Regions from separate parts of the Streptomyces sp. NPDC046805 genome, predicted to be linked through region 1. Evidence: riboswitches for the same ligand, from Rfam matches in the RefSeq annotation. Region 1 holds a riboswitch; each other region holds the start of a gene.
The links. Region 1 has a riboswitch for thiamine pyrophosphate ahead of thiM (hydroxyethylthiazole kinase). Riboswitches for the same ligand answer to the same signal wherever they lie in the genome.
Positions count from the first base shown of each region.

Region 2: another riboswitch for thiamine pyrophosphate. It lies ahead of thiC (phosphomethylpyrimidine synthase ThiC); the one in region 1 lies ahead of thiM (hydroxyethylthiazole kinase).
Region 3: another riboswitch for thiamine pyrophosphate. It lies ahead of ABZ910_RS07915 (thiamine ABC transporter substrate-binding protein); the one in region 1 lies ahead of thiM (hydroxyethylthiazole kinase).
Region 4: another riboswitch for thiamine pyrophosphate. It lies ahead of thiO (glycine oxidase ThiO); the one in region 1 lies ahead of thiM (hydroxyethylthiazole kinase).

Region 1 covers NZ_JBEYYC010000036.1:11,855-17,147, forward strand. Annotated here, with positions in the region: gene thiE (thiamine phosphate synthase) at 476-1,156, opposite strand; gene thiM (hydroxyethylthiazole kinase) at 1,147-1,971, opposite strand; TPP riboswitch at 1,963-2,057, opposite strand; gene ABZ910_RS30700 (cytosine permease) at 2,249-3,691, shown strand; gene ABZ910_RS30705 (SAM-dependent methyltransferase) at 3,844-4,668, shown strand; gene ABZ910_RS30710 (hypothetical protein) at 4,780-5,293, opposite strand, start outside.
Region 2 covers NZ_JBEYYC010000003.1:33,897-39,189, reverse strand. Annotated here, with positions in the region: gene ABZ910_RS04670 (IclR family transcriptional regulator C-terminal domain-containing protein) at 1-525, shown strand, start outside; gene ABZ910_RS04665 (SsgA family sporulation/cell division regulator) at 625-1,062, shown strand; gene ABZ910_RS04660 (YibE/F family protein) at 1,162-2,652, opposite strand; TPP riboswitch at 2,724-2,902, shown strand; gene thiC (phosphomethylpyrimidine synthase ThiC) at 2,895-4,697, shown strand; gene ABZ910_RS04650 (hypothetical protein) at 4,801-5,118, shown strand; gene ABZ910_RS04645 (hypothetical protein) at 5,159-5,293, opposite strand, start outside.
Region 3 covers NZ_JBEYYC010000005.1:47,682-52,974, reverse strand. Annotated here, with positions in the region: gene ABZ910_RS07935 (phosphatidate cytidylyltransferase) at 1-330, shown strand, start outside; gene ABZ910_RS07930 (hypothetical protein) at 605-817, shown strand; gene ABZ910_RS07925 (metallophosphoesterase) at 935-1,813, opposite strand; gene rlmN (23S rRNA (adenine(2503)-C(2))-methyltransferase RlmN) at 2,147-3,253, shown strand; TPP riboswitch at 3,316-3,423, shown strand; gene ABZ910_RS07915 (thiamine ABC transporter substrate-binding protein) at 3,502-4,590, shown strand; gene ABZ910_RS07910 (iron ABC transporter permease) at 4,629-5,293, shown strand, end outside.
Region 4 covers NZ_JBEYYC010000002.1:302,557-307,849, reverse strand. Annotated here, with positions in the region: gene pknB (Stk1 family PASTA domain-containing Ser/Thr kinase) at 1-1,425, opposite strand, end outside; gene ABZ910_RS04155 (thiazole synthase) at 1,627-2,421, opposite strand; gene thiS (sulfur carrier protein ThiS) at 2,425-2,625, opposite strand; gene thiO (glycine oxidase ThiO) at 2,622-3,818, opposite strand; TPP riboswitch at 3,816-3,927, opposite strand; gene ABZ910_RS04140 (FAD-dependent oxidoreductase) at 4,055-5,284, shown strand.

The DNA.
Region 1 (5,293 bases):
AGTCGCGTCGGCACCCGTCAATGAGTGATGAGCAGATTTTTCAACCAGCGTTTCGCCCGGATTTGGGAACGGTGCGTGCTGAAGGGGCGGCTCGTGCCGCACGGGAAAGGCACCGCACCTTGATCCACCGGCCAGCCGCAACCCGCGCCGCGCGGCGAATCCCACGTCGTCGCGGGGCGCGCTGCGGCTCCGCCGCGAACCCCGACGTGATCTTCTGGTGGAGGGCGGTGCCTGGAGAGCGGGACGGGAACTTCGCGCTGCGAACTCGAGCAGGGGCGTCGACTACATCAGGTGCAGGCCATCAAGGCCCGCATGCCGCCGTCAGCCGTTAGCCGTCCTGGGGGGGGAGACAGACGCGGCCGACCGTCGAGGCGCTGGAGACATGGGCCCGGCTGCTCCCCGCCTCCGGCAACCTTGCCGGAGGCGATCCCAGGATGCTCGGCACGCGGTTCGGCAAGGTCACGGCCGCGTCCCTCTAGTCGTCTCCCGCGGCCCATGCGTGCGCGTAGGCTTGCGCGGCAGCCCGTGGGTCGGGGGCGGCGCAGACGCCCGAGACGATCGCTCCGCCTGCCGCACCGGCCGCCCGCAGCAGCGGCATGTCGGCCATGCGGACGCCGCCGATCGCTACGGCCGGCAGTCGTACGGCGCGTACGAGCGAGGCGAAGCCGTCGTGGCCGAGGGCCGGCGGGGCGTCGGACTTGGTGCGGGTCGCGTGCAGGGCCCCGATGCCCACGTAGTCCACGCGGGCGGGGCTCTGGGCAGCGGCCCGCAACTCGGCGGGAGTGGCGGCGCTCAGGCCGAGGACGGCGTCGGGTCCGACGAGAGCGCGGACGGCGTCGGGCGGCAGGTCGGACTGGCCGACATGGACACCGGTGACGCGGGCGCCGGCCGCGCGGGCCGCGAGGAAGACGTCAACCCGGTCGTTGACGAACAGCGCGACGCGTTCCGGAAGTACCGCGGCGATGCGCAGCACCGTGTCGAGGAAGGCGCGCGCGGAGGCGTCCTTCTCGCGCACCTGGACGGCGGTGGCGCCGCCGGCCACCGCCTCGGCGACCGTCGCGACCACGTCCCGGCCCCGGGCGGCGCACTGCGCGGTGTCGGTGACCAGGTAGACGGAGTAGTCGGGCCGGCCGGGGACGGCGGGGATCACGCCCACGAGACCGACGCCCGCTCGGTGAGCTGGGCCTCGTCCAGGTCGGCGAGCGCGTCGAGGAAGGCGGCGGCGAAGCTGCCGGGCCCCGCGGCGCGTGCCGCGGCCACTTCCGCGGCGACGGTGTAGACCGTGACGGCGGCGGCGGTCGCGGCGAGCCGGTCGCCGTTCGCTGCCACCAGCGAGGCGAAGGCCGCCATGACCGCCCCCAGGGCGCATCCGCCGCCGGTCACCCGCGTCAGCAGGACGTCGCCGTTGGCGACCCGCACGGTCCGGCGCCCGTCCGTGAGCAGGTCGACGGGCCCCGAGACGGCGACGACACCGCCGGTGGACCGGGCCAGCGCGGTTGCGGCGGATGCGGCGGCCTCGACGCCGTCGGTCGCGTCCACGCCGCGCCCGCCCGATCCGTTCCCGGCCACCGCGATGATCTCCGAGGCGTTGCCGCGCACCACGCTCGGGGCGAACGCGAGCAGGTCCCGGGCGAGCGCGGTGCGCACCGGCAGCGATCCGACGGCCACCGGGTCGAGGACCCACGGCGTCCCGGAGCCGGCCGCGGCCTCGGCGGCCTCCGCCATGGCCGTCCGCTGCTCGGCGTGCGGGGTGCCGAGGTTGACCAGCACACCGGAGGCCGCCTTCGCGAACGGTCCCGCCTCCTGGGGGATGTCCACCATCGCCGGGGTCGCGCCGAGGGCGAGCAGCACGTTGGCGGTGAAGTTGGTGACCACGCCGTTGGTGAGGCACTGCACCAGGGGTGTGGACTCCCGCAGCCGTACGAGAGCCTCGGCGCAGTGGGCGGTCAGATCGTCGGCAGGGCGCGTCATGCGCGACATCCCTTCGCTGGTACGAGCCAGATCAGGTTCGACGGGTGTGATCTCAGCCCCCGGCGGGGGCACCCCGTGTCTCGTCGAACATGCTAACGCCCTGGTGACGGGAGCCTGACGCGGGGCCGTCCGACGGGGAGCGCCCGGCGACGCCGCGGCGCCCCGGTGACGGCACCCGCCACCCCGGTGACGACAATGCCGTGTGCCATGTGATGACACTGTGGCATCGGCGGACACGCGTCCCGCCGGTCCCGTCCCCGATCTCCAGGAAGCGTTCATGACCATCGACCACGCCGTGTTCGACGGGCGCATGCCCACGGGCTCGCGCGACCTCTCCGTCGAGCAGCACGGCATCGGTCCGGTGCCCGAGGACAACCGGTACGGCCGGCCCGCGCGGCTGTTCACCGTCTGGTTCGCGCCGAACCTGACCATGACCGGGGTGTTCTCCGGCACCATCGGCATCGCGCTGGGCCTCGGCTTCTGGTCGGCCTTCGCCGCCATGGCGCTGGGCACTGTGCTCGGTGCCGTGCCGGCCGCTTACCTGGGTACGTGGGGCAACGTCACCGGTACCGGCCAACTCCCGTTGTCGCGGCTTGCGTTCGGACGGGCGGTCGCGCTCCCGGGGGTTCTTCAGTGGCTGTCGTCGATAGCCTGGGACGCGCTGATCGGACTGTTCGGCGGGGACGCGCTCGCCCGGTTGCTGGGCTGGCCGTTTTGGCTGGGCGTGCTCGCGGTGCTGGTGCTGGAGGGCGTGCTCGGCGTCTTCGGCTACGAGGTCATCCACCGGCTCCAGAGCGTGATGACGTTCGTTCTGGGCGCGGCGTTCGTCGCACTCGGCGTCGCGCTCCTGCACGGGGCGTCGCTGCCGACGTCCGGTACCGTCCACGGCCCCGACCAGGTCGGGGCGTTCATCCTGACCAGCACCGTCGCGCTGAGTCTGTCGCTGTCCTGGGCGCCGTACGCCTCCGACTTCAGCCGCTACCTGCCCGCCCGCGCCTCCCGGCCGCGGATGTTCTGGTACACGCTGCTGGGCATCACGGCCGCCTACGTGGGGGTGGAGACGCTGGGTCTGTGGGCCGGACGTCTGCTGACCGACCAGACCGCCGCGGGCGTGCAGCGTCTGCTGGGCGGCGGGGCAGCCGGTGCGTTCGGCCTGCTGGCCATCGCGATCTCCTCGGTGTGCAGCAACGCGATGAACGACTACAGCGGTTCGCTCGCCCTGCAGACCGCCGGAGTGCGCCTGCCCAGGCCGCTCGCCGCCGCCATCGCGGCTGTACTCGGCTTCGCCCTCGTCCTGTGGATGCACGCCGCCGACACCACGGCCCGCTTCCAGAACGTGCTGCTGTTCGTGGGCTATTGGATCCCCGGCTTCGTCGGCGTAGTCTTGGTCGACTGGCTCGTCCGCGCCCGCGCCCGGGCACGCGGAGGACACCCCCTGGACCTGCAGGCCGAACTGGCCCGTCCGCTGCCGTGGTGGCCGGCCGTACTCGCCTTCGCGGCCGCGTTCGCCGCGGCGGTGCCGTTCATGAACACCACGCTGTACGTCGGCCCGGTCGCCACCGCCCTCCACGGCGGCGACCTGGCCTACTACGCGGCGTTCGCGGTCTCGGTAGCCGTGTACGCGCCACTGCGCCTGCGTTTTCACCTGCGCCGAGGCGATGAATCCGGCGCCGATCGACAGAGCCGGAACGGCGACGCAGCCGCGGACCCAACTGGCTGATATCTCCCGAAGTTTCACCCCGGTACGTGCGTTTGATCCTGGATTTCGGCCACGGCGGGAGAGGACTGCGTCGCCGGCGGGGCGGTGACCGGCGCTGACGATTGACGTGAGGATTCCGAAATGAGGGTCAACGGGGGTCGTTGCAGGGGAGGATGACCGCCATGACGGATGAAGGCTCCTCTATCGACCCCACCAAGCCCAGTATCGCCCGCGTCTACGACTACATCCTCGGCGGCAAGGACAACTACGCCGTGGACCGGGCGATCGGCGACGTGTTCAAACGCGATCTCCCCGGTTCGGTAGCCATCGCCTTCGCCAACCGCGCAGCCATGATCCGGGCGGTTGGGGAGATCGCGACGACCACCGACGTGCGGCAGTTCATCGACCTGGGCAGCGGTCTGCCGACCGCCGACAACGTTCACCAGGTCGCGCAACGGCACGCTCCGGAGTCTCGGGTCGTGTACGTCGACACTGACCCCCAAGTGCTGGTCCACGGCCGCGCACTGCTGGAGGAGAACGACCGAACCCGGGTCGTCGCGGCCGACGTACGCACCCCCGAAGACATCCGCACCCACCCGGACACCCTGGAACTGATCGACTTCGACCGCCCCGTCGCCGTCATGTTCAGCGCCATCCTTCACCACGTCAACGACGAGGAGGACCCGGCTGGAATCGTCCGCTACTGGCGCGACCAAGTGCCGTCCGGGAGCTACTTCTTCGTCAGCCACTTCCGCTCCGGCGACAACCCCGAGACAGCGGAGGCCGAGGGAATCCTCCAGCAGACTTTCGGCCGCGGCAGGTGGCGCACCGACAAGGAGATCGCGTCCCTGCTGGAGGGCCTGGAGATCCTCGACCCCGGGATCGTCCCCGCGCCCCTGTGGCGTCCTGACGTGGTGGACAGCCCGTGGAACAGCGGCGATCGGGAACTCACCGTCTGGGAGCGCCTCATCGCCGCCGGCCTGGCCCGGAAGGCTTGACGAAGCCTGACGGGCGCGTGCACGGCAGGCAGTGAGTGGCGAGGACTTCGGTGGGCCTAGGGTTCCGTCAGCGGCGCCGATGCCAGGGTGGTGATCTGCCGGCGAGACCGGTCACGCCGAAAAGGGCACGACGTGTGCGTTCTGGATGTGGGCGACAAGGGAGTCTCTGGTCGATTTGCTGCTCAGCAGCTCGTTCTCCGTGCAGTCGACGGTCAGCGTGCTGGTCGACACGGCGCCCGGCCAGTCCGCGCGGAACGGGTGGCCGTGGGAAGTGAGGTGGAGTACGTCGCCGCCCCACGCGGGCGCTGAGCTGTTGTGGGCCGCGATGAGGTGCGTCAGCCAGCCGACGTACAGATTCACCAGCGGGGTGGACGCTTCCTCCAGCTCTTCCTCGGTCTCCACGTCGTCGGCGAGCATATTCCTGGCGAGTAGGCGCATCCGCACCCGGAACTCCTCGACGGTGTGCGCGGGGTCGGTTCGCAGGGCCTCGGCCTCGAAGAGGTGGGTCAGCGCGCCTCGGTCGACCTCCGCCGCCAACTCCGCGCCGTCGAAGAGCTCGAACACCGAACGGCACTCGGCCGCGACGGTTTCCGCCAGGCAGGGGCCGCTGTCGAGGACGATCAGC
Region 2 (5,293 bases), on a different contig from region 1:
GCCCAGCAGAAACGTCGCAGCACGGTGGTGGAAACGCTCGCGCACTGGCGCGATTCCATCGGCGTGCCGGTGTACTACGCGGTGTACCGCGACGGCGAGATCGAGGTCATGTGCGTGTCCGACACCCCGGGCAATCCGGCGGTCGAGGAGTGGGCCGACTTCCGTGAGACCGGGCACGCGCACGCGATCGGCCAGTGTCTGCTGTCCCAGCTGGACGAGCAGACCCGCCGGGACCACCTCGACCGCTACCCCGTGCAGTCCATCACCCCGTACACCGTGCGCGACAGCCACAGTCTGCTGCGGCGGCTGGAGCGGATGCGGCGGATGGAACCGGTGACGGAGCGCCAGGAGTACGCGCTGGGGACGGTCTGCGCGGCGATCCCGATCACGGTCGGCACCACGGCGGCCACGATGGCCATTTCGCTGCCCACCCACCAGGCCGACCGGCTGATGCCCGCGGCTCAGCAGCTGCAGAGCGAGATCGGGCGACTGATCGGGTCACTCGCGCTCTCTATCAGTATCTGAAAACTCACTCCTTGTGATCTGGTGTGCACGTTCAGCAAGATGCCACCAGTGTCAGAGGGGTCATTCCCGGCCAGTCGGTGTCATATGACGGGGTAGGCGATGCGCGAGTCCGTACAGGCAGAGGTCATGATGAGCTTTCTCGTGTCAGAGGAGCTCTCCTTCCGCATCCCGGTGGAGCTGCGGTACCAGACCTGTGATCCCTATGCCGTACGACTGACCTTCCATCTACCCGGGGACGCGCCCGTGACCTGGGCTTTCGGGCGCGAGCTGCTGATCGACGGGGTGGGCCGGCCGTGCGGGGACGGCGATGTGCACATCGCGCCCACGAATCCCGAGGTGCTGGGCGAGGTGCTGATCCGGCTTCAAGTGGGCGGTGATCAGGCGGTGTTCCGGTCTTCCGCGCCACCGCTGGTGGCCTTCCTCGACCGTACGGACAAGCTGGTGCCGCTGGGGCAGGAGGGAACGCTGGCGGACTTCGACGCTCACCTCGAGGAAGCCCTGGACCGCATCCTGGCCGAGGAACAGAGCGCGGGCTGAAGCGTTACGGCACCCGAGGCGTGGCGCTCGGCTGCGTTGACCATCTTTGCAGAAACGCTTCTGCTCGCCCGGTTCGGCGGCCCCGCCCCGGCTGGAGCGTCAGCGCTTGCGGCGCCGGCCCCGCCCGCCGTGTGCCGCCGCCAGCGGGGCTGCCGGAGGCGCCGCCGTCTGCTGCCCCGGCCGGTCGGCCGACACCACCAGGGCCGCGAGGGCGGTGGTGACCGGTACCGAGGCGACCAGGCCGATCGAGCCGACCAGCGTGCGCACGATCTCCTCGGCCACCAACTCGCTGTTGGCGACCGTCCCCACGCTGCTCTGCGCGATGGAGAAGAGCAGCAGCAGCGGCAGTGCGGCACCGGCGTAGGCGAGGACGAGCGTGTTGACGACCGAGGCGATGTGGTCGCGGCCGATGCGGATGCCGGCCCGGTACAGCCCGCGCCAGCCCATCGTCGGGTTGGCCTCGTGCAGCTCCCAGACGGCGGACGTCTGCGTCACCGTCACGTCGTCCAGGACACCCAGCGAACCGATGATGACGCCGGCCAGCAGCAGGCCGCTCATGTCTATCGACGGGTACAGGCCGTGGATCAGGCCGGTGCTGTCGTCCGTGTTGCCGGTGAGCGCGGCCCAGCCGATGAACTCCGAGCCGAGGGCGCCGATCAGCGACAGGGAGACGAGCGTGCCCAGCACTGCCACCGACGTACGTGCCGACAGGCCGTGGCACATGTAGAGGGCGATCAGCATGATGGCGCTCGACCCGACGACCGCCACGACCAACGGGTTCGAGCCCTGGAGGATCGCGGGGAGGATGAACAGGGTCAGCACCAGGAAGCTGACGGCCAGCGCGACCAGCGCCATGACACCGCGCATCCGGCCCACCACCACGACGGCGAGCGCGAAGATCCCGGCGAGCAGCGCCATCGGGAACTGCCGGTTCACATCGGTGACCGAGTACTGCAGGTCCTTCGGCGCCGAAGGCTCGTACGCGACCACGACCTTCTCGTCCTGGTGCAACTGCCGTGTCTGATCAGGCTGCACGAGCTCCGTGAACGTACGGCCCTTGTCGTTGCCGGTGTCGACGCGGACCGTGGCCTTCTTGCAGCTGCCCTTCGCCTGCTGCGGTGCGGAGGTGCCCTCGGCGGTAGAGGGGTCGCCGGCCGGGGCGCCTCCCGAGGCGTTCACCGATCCGCAACTCACCTCCACGACCTTGGTGACCGTCGCCTGCTGCGTCTGCCGGTCGAAGCCGACGCCGGTGCGCTTGTGCGGGGGTGCTCCACCGGGCCAGAGCACCACGAGACCCACCACGACCGCCGCCGTGAACGGGATCAGGACGGCCGCGATCACCTTGCGCAGATGCTTGGAGACGGGCGCGGCGGGGCCATGGCTGTGACTGTGCGAGTGGCCGTGCCCGTGGCCGCCATCGACGCCATGGCCGTGCTCCTGGCCGTGTCCGCCGCTGAAATCCGGTCCCTGATGGCCGTGTTCACCACCGTGCCGGCGGACCTGTCCACCACCATGTGCGCCGCCGCGGCGGGCGTCGTGTCCGCGCGGCGGCTCGGGCGGCGGGTACGGAGGCTGCTGCGTCGTGGTCACCGACCGATCATCGCAAGAACGACAGGGGCCCACTGGTCACCGCGCCCGAATTGACGCTAGCGTGGAGTCACCTTTGCACACGCGGGAGCTCGGAGCACCGGGCTGAGAGGGCGCTGACCTCCGTATTCGCGATGTTTCACGTGGAACGAACGGCGTTCCACACGGAACCAGCGACGAACGGAAACCGCTGCGTCGACCGCTGAACCTGTTACCGGGTAATGCCGGCGTAGGGAGTAGGTCTCATGACCAACAAGGACGCACGCACGCCTGCCTCCGCTCAGGGTGAACAGCCACAGGAGGCCGGGAAGTCCATCGGCTGGCACAAGGGGTACGTCGAGGGCTCACGGCCCGACGTGCGCGTGCCGGTCCGTCAGGTGCACCTCACCAACGGGCAGTCGGTCACGCTGTACGACACCTCCGGCCCGTACACCGATCCACTCGTCGACACCGATGTCCGCAGGGGCCTGTCGCCGCTGCGGGAGAACTGGATCGTTGCCCGCGGCGACACCGAGGAGTACGCGGGCCGCCCCGTCCGGCCCGAGGACGACGGCATCAAGCACACCTCGCCGCGTGGCGGACTGCGCAACCTCGACGCGGTCTTCCCCGGGGGGCCGCGCCAGCCGCGCCGCAGCCGCGACGGCAGCGCGGTCACGCAGCTCGCGTACGCCCGCCGGGGCGAGATCACGCCCGAGATGGAGTACGTGGCCGTCCGGGAGAACGTCTCCCCGGAGGTCGTTCGCGAGGAGATCGCGGCGGGACGGGCCGTGCTGCCCGCCAACGTCAATCACCCCGAGATCGAGCCGATGATCATCGGTAAGCGATTCCTGGTGAAGGTCAACGCCAACATCGGCAACTCGGCGGTGACGTCCTCCATCGAGGAGGAGGTCGAGAAGATGACCTGGGCGACCCGCTGGGGCGCCGACACGGTCATGGACCTGTCCACCGGCCGCAACATCCACACCACCCGCGAGTGGGTGCTGCGCAACTCCCCCGTCCCCATCGGCACGGTGCCGCTCTATCAGGCCCTGGAGAAGGTCGACGGCAGGGCCGAGGAACTGACCTGGGAGATCTACAAGGACACGGTCGTCGAGCAGGCCGAGCAGGGCGTGGACTACATGACGGTCCACGCGGGCGTACGCCTGCCGTACGTGCCGCTCACCGCGAACCGCAAGACCGGCATCGTCTCGCGCGGCGGCTCGATCATGGCGGCGTGGTGCCTCGCCCACCACAAGGAGTCGTTCCTGTACGAGAACTTCGAGGAGCTCTGCGAGATCCTCGCCGCCTACGACGTCACCTACTCGCTGGGCGACGGTCTGCGGCCGGGGTCGATCGCGGACGCCAACGACGAGGCGCAGTTCGCGGAGTTGCGCACACTCGGGGAACTCAACGCGATCGCCAAGCGTTTTCACGTACAGACCATGATCGAGGGCCCGGGACACGTCCCGATGCACAAGATCAAGGAGAACATCGACCTGCAACAGGAGATCTGCGATGAGGCTCCGTTCTATACCCTCGGCCCGCTGACGACGGACGTCGCGCCGGCGTACGACCACATCACCTCCGGCATCGGTGCCGCGATGATCGCCTGGTGGGGCACGGCCATGCTCTGCTACGTCACGCCCAAGGAGCACTTGGGCCTGCCCAACCGTGACGACGTCAAGACCGGCGTCATCACCTACAAGATCGCCGCCCACGCAGCCGACCTCGCGAAGGGGCACCCAGGTGCGCAGGAGTGGGACGACGCGCTGTCCGACGCGCGGTTCGAGTTCCGGTGGGAGGACCAGTTCAACCTCGCCCTGGACCCGGACACGGCACGGGAGTTCCACGACGAGACCCTGCCGGCCGAGCCCGCCAAGACGGCTCACTTCTGCTCCATGTGCGGACCGAAGTTCTGCAGCATGAAGATCAGCCACAGCATCACGGAGCGGTTCGGCGGTGCGGCGGCTGACGCGGCGTCTTCCGAGGAGGTCGCCGAGGGGATGCTGCGGAAGTCGAAGGAGTTCGCGGCCGGCGGGAACCGGGTGTATCTCCCGATCGCTGACTGAGGCACCTCCACGGGCGGTCCACGCTCCCCACTGGCCCCACGCCACGACCGGGGCGCGGACCGCACCGCACCTGTGGACCCGTGCCGGTTGTTAGTGTCCGGGCATGGCGCGTCTGAAGATCGAGGTGTCCGTCCCGGAGAGTCATGCGGAGAGAGTGATCGACGCTCTCCACGCGGCCGGCGCAGGCCGGGTGGGTGAGTACGCCCGGTGTGCCAGTGTCTGGCGCGTCACCGGCACCTGGCTGTCGCTGCCCGGCTCCCATCCCTATGACGGCGAAGTCGGCGCGGTACAGCACGGCAAGGAGTGCAGGATCGAATCGGTCTGTCACGAGGAACAGGCTCGTGCGGTCCAGGAGGCAGTCCTCAAGGTTCATCCCTACGAGGAAGCGGTCATCCACTTCGTGCCGTTGTACGAGCCATGAGCTGTCCGGAACGGTGCAACCGCGAGGGCGCTGATGCGGGCTAATCCGGCTGGTGTTCAGGGCCTCCGAAGTCCGGGCTCGAGTAGTCCGGGCTGCTGAAGCTCGGGCGCTGGCCCGCTGCGGTTCCGTCGTCGGGGCTGCTGAAGCCCGGACGGTCGTAGCCGAGGCGCGGCAT
Region 3 (5,293 bases), on a different contig from region 1:
AAGCACAAGCTCGCCCCGCGCATCAGCCCCGGCAAGACCCGCGAGGGCCTGCTCGGCGCGATCTCCTTCGCCATGGTCGCGGGCGCGCTGTGCATGCAGTTCCTGATCGACGACGGCACCTGGTGGCAGGGCCTGCTGCTGGGGCTCGCGGTGGCGGCCAGCGCAACGCTCGGCGACCTCGGCGAGTCCATGATCAAGCGGGACCTCGGCATCAAGGACATGGGCAGCCTGCTGCCCGGCCACGGCGGCATCATGGACCGCCTGGACTCCCTGCTGCCGACGGCTCCTGTGGTGTGGCTGCTGTTGGTGATCTTCGTAGGCTCCGCGTAGTCGCGACTTCGGAGCACTTGTCGGGCCCTCGCCTTTTCCGGGCGAGGGCTCGCTGTCGTACACGGGCGAGCAGGCCGCGCACCATGATCAAGCCCCACGACTGTCGACAGCGCTCGTGATCAATACAGCTGGGGCCTGTCCGACGGGTCGCGTCACCGACCTCGCACCCCGACAGCAATGTCACCCGAATGGCGCAATATGACGTGCCACCCACATGGGTGAAGATCAAGCTGGCTAGTGCCCCAACCGAGGCACTCCGTGAAAGGGGAACCACATGCGCATTCGACGACTCCTCGCCGCCGGCATCGCCACGGCAGCCCTCGCCGGACTCGGCCTCACAGGCGCCGCCACCGCCACCGCCGCCGCACAGGGTGCCCCATCCTCCGTCACCCCTTCCGAGTGCAGGCAGGGCGGCGGAATGCCCGCGATCAATGAGCCGGGCAACCCCTGCAAGGGCGGTACGCACGACGGGGAGACGGTCGACTGAACCCCACAAGGCGCCCCGCAGCCACGCGCCGCGGGGCGCTCCCGCGCGAGCGTAGCCGGGAGAGTCGGGGGGACTGTGCCGACCCGTCGGCGAGTCCCGTCCGGTGGAGGAACAGGCTCAGTTCAGGACCGTAGGAGAGGGGCCGAGCCTTTCGATGGCTTCGCGCACCCTTTCCTCGTCGGCCTCGTAGACCGTCTCGCCCATGCGAGGGTCTCGTGCGTGGAGCGTATGGATGAGTGGCCCGTGGGGCGCTCCCAGGTGGATGAGGGAGGCCGATGGGCCGTGGACCGCCCGCACGGTGCCGGGGCGAGCGGTGAGGTCGATACGGCTGACGACGCCGGGGGTGACCCAGACTGTCGCTTGTTCCAGGCGTGCCAGTATCTGCAGGTGATAGTGCCCGCACAGGATGAGCTGGACGTCAGTCCCGCGGATCGTTTCGCCTAGCTCTGCGCTGTTCTGCAGGCCGAGCGCTTGCTGAACGTCGTCGTCCAGGGCAACGGGCGGGTGGTGGAAGGCCAGGACGGTGCCCACTGGTGCCGGGGTGACAAGTAGTTGGCGGAGCCAGTCGAGTTGGCCGCCGTCGAGTCGACCGTAGCCCTTGCCCGGAACGAGCGTGTCCAGCGTGATCATCCGCCATCCGCCGAGGGTGGTCGCCCCTGCCCGCTCACCCGTGGCTCCCTCGTACACCGCCTCGGGCTGAACATGGCCGCTGCCGAGCACGTCGGCGAAGGCGGTGCGGTCGTCGTGGTTACCGGTGGTGTAGAAGACGTGCGCCCCTCGTCGGTCGGCGTAGCCGGACAGGAGTTCACGTGCCCGCGTGTACGCCTCGTGAGAGCCGTCGTCCGCGACGTCGCCGGTGACCACCACCGCGTCGAGGTCGTCCAGATGACCTAGTTCGCCCAGCAAGCGACGGAGGGCCGCAGTGCCATCGCCGCCGTCCTCGTCGGGGCCGCCGGACCGGTCCAGATGGGTGTCCGAGAGATGCAAGATCCGCATCGTCCGAAGTTAGCCTCCGGCACCGGCGACGAGCCATGGCTTTCTCGCCATGCGGTCCCCTCCGTGGGATCCTGGCTGCCCCGACCCCCGTGAAATCGAACGGGCTCAGGGATGAGCGCTGCCCAATATGCTGAACGACAGCCGCGTGACTTCGCGCTCGGCCAGCCACTCCATCAGCTCAAACATGTCCATGCCCACCCCTTCGGGGAGATCATCCCACCCACTCGAGCGCGCGCTCTCGGGCCGTCCCTGGGCCGGCGACGACTACTGATGACAGTCGTGGAGACTGACAGCCGCAGGTCACCCAATTGGATCTGCGACACTGGTGAGGCCATGCCTAAGCCCGGAGAACTCACTTTCGTCGCCCCGCGCGGAGCCAAGCTGCCGCCGCGGCATCTCGCCGATCTCTCGCCCGCCGAGCGCAAGGAAGCCGTTGCCGCGATCGGCGAGAAGCCGTTTCGTGCGAAGCAGCTTTCGCAGCACTACTTCGCGCGGTACGCGCACGACCCGGCGGAGTGGACCGACATCCCAGCCGGGTCGCGCGGCAAGCTGCAGGAGGCACTGCTGCCTGAGCTGATGACGGTCGTACGGCACCTGGCGACCGACCAGGGCAGCACGCGCAAGACGCTGTGGCGGCTGTTCGACGGGACGCTCGTCGAGTCGGTGCTGATGCGCTACCCGGACCGGGTGACCATGTGCATCAGCTCGCAGGCGGGCTGCGGCATGAACTGCCCGTTCTGCGCGACCGGGCAGGCGGGGCTCGACCGGAATCTGTCCACGGCCGAGATCGTGCACCAGATCGTGGACGGGATGCGGGCGCTGCGGGACGGTGAGGTTCCCGGTGGTCCCGCCCGGCTGTCCAACATCGTCTTCATGGGCATGGGCGAGCCGCTCGCCAACTACAAGCGCGTCGTGGGTGCCATCCGCGCCCTCACCGACCCCGAGCCCGACGGGCTCGGCCTCTCGCAGCGCGGGATCACCGTGTCGACCGTCGGGCTCGTCCCGGCGATCCACCGTTTCGCCGACGAGGGCTTCAAGTGCCGCCTCGCCGTCTCGCTGCACGCGCCCGACGACGAGCTGCGCGACACCCTCGTCCCCGTGAACACGCGGTGGAAGGTGCGCGAGGTGCTGGACGCCGGGCTCGAGTACGCGGCCAAGTCCGGGCGCCGGCTGTCCATCGAGTACGCGCTCATCCGGGACATCAACGACCAGGCGTGGCGCGGCGACCGGCTCGGCCGGCTGCTCAAGGGCAAGCCCGTGCACGTCAACCTCATCCCGCTCAACCCGACCCCCGGCTCCAAGTGGACCGCGTCCCGGCCCGAGGACGAGAAGGCCTTCGTCGAGGCCATCGCGGCCCACGGGGTGCCCGTCACCATCCGGGACACCCGCGGTCAGGAGATCGACGGGGCCTGCGGTCAGCTGGCGGCGACCGAACGGTAGACCGGCGGGGGCCTGGCGGTATTCTGGGGCCTGCACTACGCCGTACAACTTCATACATCGTCATATTCCGACAGGGGAGCGCCACAGCGCTGAGAGTGCGGCAACCGGGCCGCAGACCCTCTGAACCTCGCCCAGGTCATTCTGGGTAGGGAGTTCGGACATCACTCAAGCTGTTGCGCCCTGTCCGGGCCTCCTCGCGGGGCCCGGACAGGGCCGCGTCTCTTCCTGGTCACCCCAGGAGGAATCCAGTGCAGATCAAGCACACCAGGACCGCAGTGGCCGCCGCGGTCGGCCTCGGCCTCGTCACGCTGTCCGCGTGCGGACCCACGGGCAACGACAGCAAGGGGGGCGCGGACTCCAAGACCGTCACCCTCGTCAGCCACGACTCGTGGGCCGTCTCGAAGAGCGTCCTCAAGGACTTCGAGAAGCAGTCCGGCTACCAGGTCAGGGTCCTCAAGGACGGCGACGCCGGGCAGGCCGTCAACAAGGCGATCCTCACCAAGGACAACCCGCAGGGCGACGTCTTCTTCGGCGTCGACAACACCCTGCTGTCCCGCGCTCTCGACAACGGGCTGTTCCAGCCGTACCAGGCCAAGGGTGCTGAGCTGATCCAGCCGCAGTACCGGGTCGACCAGGGCAAGCACCGGGTCACGCCCATCGACACCGGCGACATCTGTGTCAACTACGACAAGGCGTACTTCAGCAAGCACAGGCTGACCCCGCCGAAGACCTTCGCCGACCTGGCCAAGCCCGCGTACAAGAACCTCCTCGTCACCGAGAACGCCGCCACCTCCTCGCCGGGCCTCGGCTTCCTGCTCGGCAGCGCCGCGCGTTACGGCGACAAGGGCTGGGAGGGGTACTGGAAGAAGCTCGAGGCCAACGGCGTCAAGGTCGTCGACGGCTGGGAGCAGGCGTACGACCAGGAGTTCTCCGGCTCCGCCGGCGGCATGAAGGCGCACGGCGACCGGCCGCTCGTCGTCTCGTACGCCTCCTCGCCGCCCGCCGAGGTCATCTACGGCGACCCGAAGCCCACCACCGCCCCGACCGGCGTGGCGACCGGCACCTGCTTCCGGCAGACCGAGTACGCCGGACTGCTGAGCAACGCCCGCAACACCAAGGGCGGCAAGGCGCTCATCGACTTCCTGCTGAGTCGCGAGTTCCAGAACGACATGCCGCTCAACATGTTCGTCTACCCCGTGGTCAAGGGCGCCCAGGCGCCGGCCGAGTTCGTCAAGTACGGCCCCCAGGCCAAGGACCCCGAGACCATGGCCCCCGGCCACATCGCCGCCAACCGCGACCAGTGGGTCAAGTCGTGGACGTCGCTCGTACTGAAGTAGCGGCGACCAAGCGCGGGGGCGCGGCGCGGCTCGGGCTGATGGCCGGGCCCGTCGCGTTCTTCGCCGTCTTCTTCGCCTGGCCCGTCGTCGCGATCGTCGCCCGGGGCCTGAAGGCCGACGGTGTCTGGCGGTTGGGCCGTGTCGTCGATGTCATCTCGCAGTCCGGCATCCGGCACGTCCTGTGGTTCACCACCTGGCAGGCGCTTGTCTCCACCGCGCTGACTCTCCTGGTCGCGCTGCCCGGCGCCTATGTCTTCGCCCGGCTCGACTTCCCGGGCAAGCAGGTCCTGCGGGCTGTCGTCACCGTTCCGTTCGTGCTGCCCACGGTCGTCGTCGGTACGGCGTTCCTGGCGCTCGTCGGACGTGGCGGGCTCCTCGACGACCTGTGGGGCGTACGGCTGGACACCACTGTGTGGGCGATCCTCCTGGCGCACGTCTTCTTCAACTACGCGGTCGTCGTACGGACGGTGGGCGGGCTGTGGGCCCAGCTCGACCCGCGCCAGGAGGAGGCCGCGCGGATGCTGGGCGCCTCGCCGCTGCGGGCCTGGCGCACGGTCACGTTGCCGGCGCTGGCTCCGGCCGTGGCCGCCGCCGCACTGATGGTGTTCCTGTTCACCTTCACCTCCTTCGGCGTGGTGCAGATCCTCGGCGGCCCCGCCTTCTCGACCCTCGAAGTGGAGATCTACCGGCAGACGTCCGAGCT
Region 4 (5,293 bases), on a different contig from region 1:
CATGCCCGGCTCCAGCCCGGCGTCCTTGAGCTTCGTCCTCGCCCTGTCCAGCCGGTAGCCCTGCAGGTCGGGCACCCGCACGGTCTCCGGGCCGTCGGAGACGGTCAGCGTCACCGAGGCGTTGCCGCGGACCCGGCTGCCGGCCCGGGGGTCGGTGCTGATGACCGTGCCGCGCCTGACCGTGTCGCTGTAGGCGTGCCGGACCCGCTTGACGCCGAGCCCGTCATCCCGCAGCTCCGCCCGCGCCTGCGCCTCGGTCTTCGCCAGCAGCGGCGGGACCTTGGTGAACTGCCCCGAGTTGACGTACCAGACGCCGGTGCCGACACCGAAGACGAGCAGCACGGCGGCGATGGCCGTGACCAGCCCGCGCCTCGGCCGGGACGGCCCCTGCCGCCGCGCGGGCGGGCCGGGCGGGACCTCGAGCCGGCTGGTCCGGTCGACGGCCGCCGTCGGATCGTCGTCCTCGTTGACGGGCAGGAGCCGCGGGATGGTCAGCGCGCGCGGTAGCACGCTCGTACGGTCCCGGGCGTTGTCGTGCTCCGCGGTGATCGCTTGCGGAGGCACGGCGTCCAGCTGCTCGTCGCTCAGGTCCGCCCGCGCCTGACGCGCATCGGCGAGCAGCGCCACGGCGTCGTGCGGCCGCAGGTCCGCGGTGCGCGCGGTGGCCGCGGCGACCAGCGCGTCCAGGCCGTACGGCATGCCCGGTACGGCGGCCGAGGGCGGTGGGACGTCCTCGTGGAGGTGTTTGTAGAGCACCGCGGCGGCGGAGTCACCGGTGTGCGGCTTGGCGCCGGTCAGCATCTCGTAGAGGACGACACCGCACGCGTACACGTCGACGCGCGCGTCGGCGGTGCCCTGCTCGATCTGCTCGGGCGCGAGGTAGGAGACGGTGCCGAGGACGGCCCCCGTGGTGCTCGTCACCGTGTCCACGGACCGCACGAGCCCGAAGTCGGCGACCTTGACGCGCCCGTCGTCCCCTATGAGGACGTTCTCGGGCTTCATGTCCCGGTGCACGAAACCGGCCCGGTGCGCGGCGCCGAGCGCGGCCAGCACCGGCTCCAGGATGTCCAGGGCGGCGCGGGGCCGCAGCGCTCCCCGCTCGCGCAGCACGTCACGCAGGGTGCACCCGGCGACGTACTCCATGGCGAGATAGACGTACGACCCGTCGGTGCCCTGGTCGAAGACCTGCACGACGTTGGGGTGCGCGAGCCGGGCCACCGACTTCGCCTCGCGGATGAACCGCTCGACGAAGGAGCCGTCGGCGGCCAGCGCCGGATGCATCACCTTGAGCGCGAGTATGCGGTCCAGACGGGTGTCCAGGGCCCGATAGACCGTGGCCATCCCGCCGACGGCGATCCGCGCGTCGACGCGATAGCGGCCGTCGAGCATCTGGCCGACGAGGGGGTCCTGAAGGGTCGTATCCACGCAGCGAGTCTACGAGGGGCGACTGACACGACGCCCGGCCAGACCGGGATCAGGGTGTTCCTGCAGCGCACTTGTGACGCGTCACTCGCACAGGCCCGCAGCCGCCGACGGCGATGAATCCCCACGGGAAAGGTCCCCGTCCCGATCGGCGGTGAACGGGTGGTGCGCAGGTGGGAGGCCGGGGCGGCTTTGCAACCCCGCTCAGAACGCAGGCCGCTCGGGATCGAGCACCGCCAGGCCCTCCGCAGGAGAAGACGCCTCGGCGAAGTGCCTGCGGGGGATGCGCCCCGCACGCCGGGCCAGCCGTCCCGCCTCCACCGCGTGCCTCATCGCCCCGGCCATCAGCTCGGGCTCCTGCGCCCGCGTCACGGCCGAGGCGAGCATCACACCGGCACACCCGAGCTCCATCGCCAGCGCCACGTCCGACGCCGTGCCCGCTCCGGCGTCCAGGATCACGGGCACGCGCGCGTGCTCGACGATCAGCTGGAAGTTGTGCGGGTTGCGGATGCCGAGCCCGGAGCCGATCGGTGACCCGAGCGGCATGACGGCCGCGCAGCCCACGTCCTGAAGTTTCCGCGCCAGCACGGGGTCGTCGTTCGTGTACGGCAGGACCGTGAACCCGTCGTCGACCAGCGTCTCCGCCGCGTCCAGCAGCTCGATCGGGTCGGGCAGCAGGGTCCGCTCGTCGGCGATGACCTCCAGTTTGACCAGGTCGGTCCCCAGCGCCTCCCGGGCCAGCCGGGCCGTCAGCACGGCCTCGCCCGCCGTGAAGCACCCCGCCGTGTTCGGCAGCACGCGGATGCCGAGCCGCTGGAGCACCGACAGCACGGACCCGTGCACCCCGGGATCGACCCGGCGCATCGCCACGGTCGTCAGCTCGGTGCCGGAGGCGACCAGCGCCCGCTCCAGCACATCGAGGCTGGGCGCACCTCCGGTCCCCATGATCAGGCGGGACGTGAAGGACGTACCGCCGAGGACGAAGGGGTCGTCGGCCATGGGTCAGCCTCCTTGGACGGCGGTGAGGACTTCGACGCGGTCTCCCTCGGCGAGGGGAGTGGACGGCCACTGCGCGCGCGGGACCACGGTTTCGTTGAGTGCGGCGGCCACTCCCGAGGGGGCCGTGGTGAGGGTCTGCACCAGGGCGTCGAGCGCCGTGCCGGACTCGACCTCCCGGCGCCGGCCGTTGACGGAGATGTTCATGCGGGCTGCTCCGAGAGTGCGGTGGGTGCGGTGAGTGCGGTGGGTGCGGTCGGTACGGCGCCGAAGCGCAGCGGCGTGAACGGGCGCGCCTCCTCCGGGAGGTCGCCCGTGGCCAGGGCGTGCGCCATGACGTCCCCGGTGACCGGCGTGAGCAGCACGCCGTTGCGGAAGTGCCCGGTGGCCAGCAGCAGCCCGTCGAGGGCGGTCGGGCCGAGCAGCGGCGCGTTGTCGGGGGAGCCGGGGCGCAGGCCCGCGCGGGTCTCGGCCAGGGGCAGCTCGGTGATCCCCGGCACCAGCTCATGGGCGTCCCGCAGCAGCTCGTACACGCCCCCCGCGGTCACCGTCGTGTCCCAGCCGAGCTCCTCGCTCGTCGCGCCGACGACGAGCTCGCCGTTCTCCCGCGGCACCAGGTAGACCTGGCTGCCGCGCACCACGGCCCGCACGGTGCGGCTCAGGAACGGCGCGTACCGCCGCGGCACGGACAGCCGCAGCACCTGCCCCTTCACCGGCCGCACGGGCGGTCGTACGTCCTCCGGCACGCCCGTGAGCCGACCGCTCAGGCTCCCGGCCGCCAGCACCACCCGGCCCGCGCCCAGCCCGGTGCCGTCCGCCGTGGTGACGCCGGCCGCCCGGCCTCCCACGACGTCGAGACGCTCGGCCCACGCGCGGTGGAACACCACCCCGGCCCGCTCGCACGCGGCCACCAGCGCGGCCGCCAGCCGCCGCGGGTCGATCTGGTGGTCGCCGTCGACCCGCAGCCCGCCGCGCACGCCCGGCGCGAGCATCGGCTCCAGGCGCCGGCAGTCCCGGCCGGACAGCCACGTGGAGTCCAGCCCCGACCGCTGCTGCAGCGCGTGCAGTTCGCGCAGGTGGGCGCGGTCGTCGGCGTCCAGCGCGACCGCGAGCGTGCCGCAGCGGCGGTAGCCGAGGTCGTGGCCGGTCAGCTCGGTCAGCTCGGCCGCGAAGTCCGGGTAGCGGCGGGCCGACTCCAGGTTCAGGCCGAGCAAGGTCTGCTCGCCGTGGTGGAGTTCCGTGACCGCGGCCAGCATCCCGGCCGCGACCTGCGCGGCCCCGCCACCGGGCTCGGGGTCCACCACGGCCGTGGCGAACCCGCGCTGCGCGGCCCGCCAGGCCGTGACCAGGCCGATGATTCCGCCCCCGACGACGAGGACGTCCGAGGTACGAGACGGCATGGGCGTCCAGCCCCTCCCTTCGCCGGCATGACCCGGATCAGGTTCGTACGGTCGGAGGCCGCCAGCCTCCCTCTCAGCCCGGTGCGTCCGGGCTCCCGCGAGTGCTTGTACTGGTGGTCACCCTAGCCCGCGGCGTGCCGCGCCCGTAAGCCCGCGAGAGAGCCTCGGCCCGCCGGGACCCCGCCCGCCCAGCACACCCCCTGACCGACGGTATTGCGATTGTCTATGGTGATCGGGTGAGCGAGCAGACGGAGCGACAGGGCATGTCACCGGGGCGGCGCGTGGTCGTCGTCGGCGCCGGGATGGCCGGGGTGCAGACCGCGGTCGCCCTGCGGGAACAGGGCTTCAGCGGCCCCTTGACACTGATCGGCGCGGAGCCGCACCAGCCGTACGACCGGCCGCCGCTGTCCAAGGCGATCCTGCTCGGCAAGGCCGAGGGCTCGGCCCTCGACATCGACTTCGAGACGCTCGGCATCGAACTCCTGCTGGGACGCGAGGCGTTGGGCGTGCGCCCCGACGACCACGAACTGGACACCGAGGCGGGCCCGGTCCCGTACGACGTCCTCGTCCTCGCGACCGGCGCCGAGCCCGTCCGCCTTCCCGGTGCGGAGGGCGTCCCCGGTGTGCATCTGCTGCGCACCCTCGACGACGCCGAACGGCTGCGGCCCGTGCTCGCCCGGCAGCACGCCATCGTGGTCGTCGGCGCGGGCTGGATCGGCGCCGAGTTCGCGACGGCCGCGCGCGAGGCGGGCTGCTCGGTGACGGTCGTCGAGGCCGCCGACCGCCCGCTCGCGGAGGCGCTTCCCGCCGAGGTGACCGCGCCGATGACCGCCTGGTACGCCGACAGTGGCGCCGCCCTGCGCACCCACGCGCGCGTGGAGCGCGTCGAGCCGGGCGCGGTCGTCCTCGACGACGGTGCGCGGCTGCCCGCGGACGCCGTCGTGGTCGGTGTCGGCGCGCGCCCCGCCACGGGCTGGCTCGCCGGCTGCGGCATCGAGCTCGGCGCGCACGGCGAGATCGTGGCCGACGCGCACCTGCGCACCTCCGCCCCGGACGTGTACGCGGTCGGCGACTGCGCCTCGTTCCCCTCGGGGCGCTACGGCGAGCGGCTGCTCGTGCACCACTGGGACAACGCCCTCCAGGGCCCGCGCGCGGTCGCGGCGACCATCCTCGGCGAGGCGGACGTGGTCTACGACCCGGTGCCGTACTTCTGGTCCGAGCAGTTCGGACGCTTCGTCCAGTACGCGGGACACCACGCGTCGGCCGACACGCTGCTGTGGCGCGGCGAGCCCGCCGCCGCGGCCTGGACCGTCTGCTGGCTGCGCGAGGACCGGCTGGTCGCGCTGCTGGCGGTGGGCAGGCCGCGGGACCTGGCCCAGGGGCGACGGCTGATCGAGAGCGGCGCACGGGTGGACCCGGGGGTGCTGGCCGACCCCGCGCGCCCGCTGAAGGAAGCAGTTGTTTGAGCCGAAAAG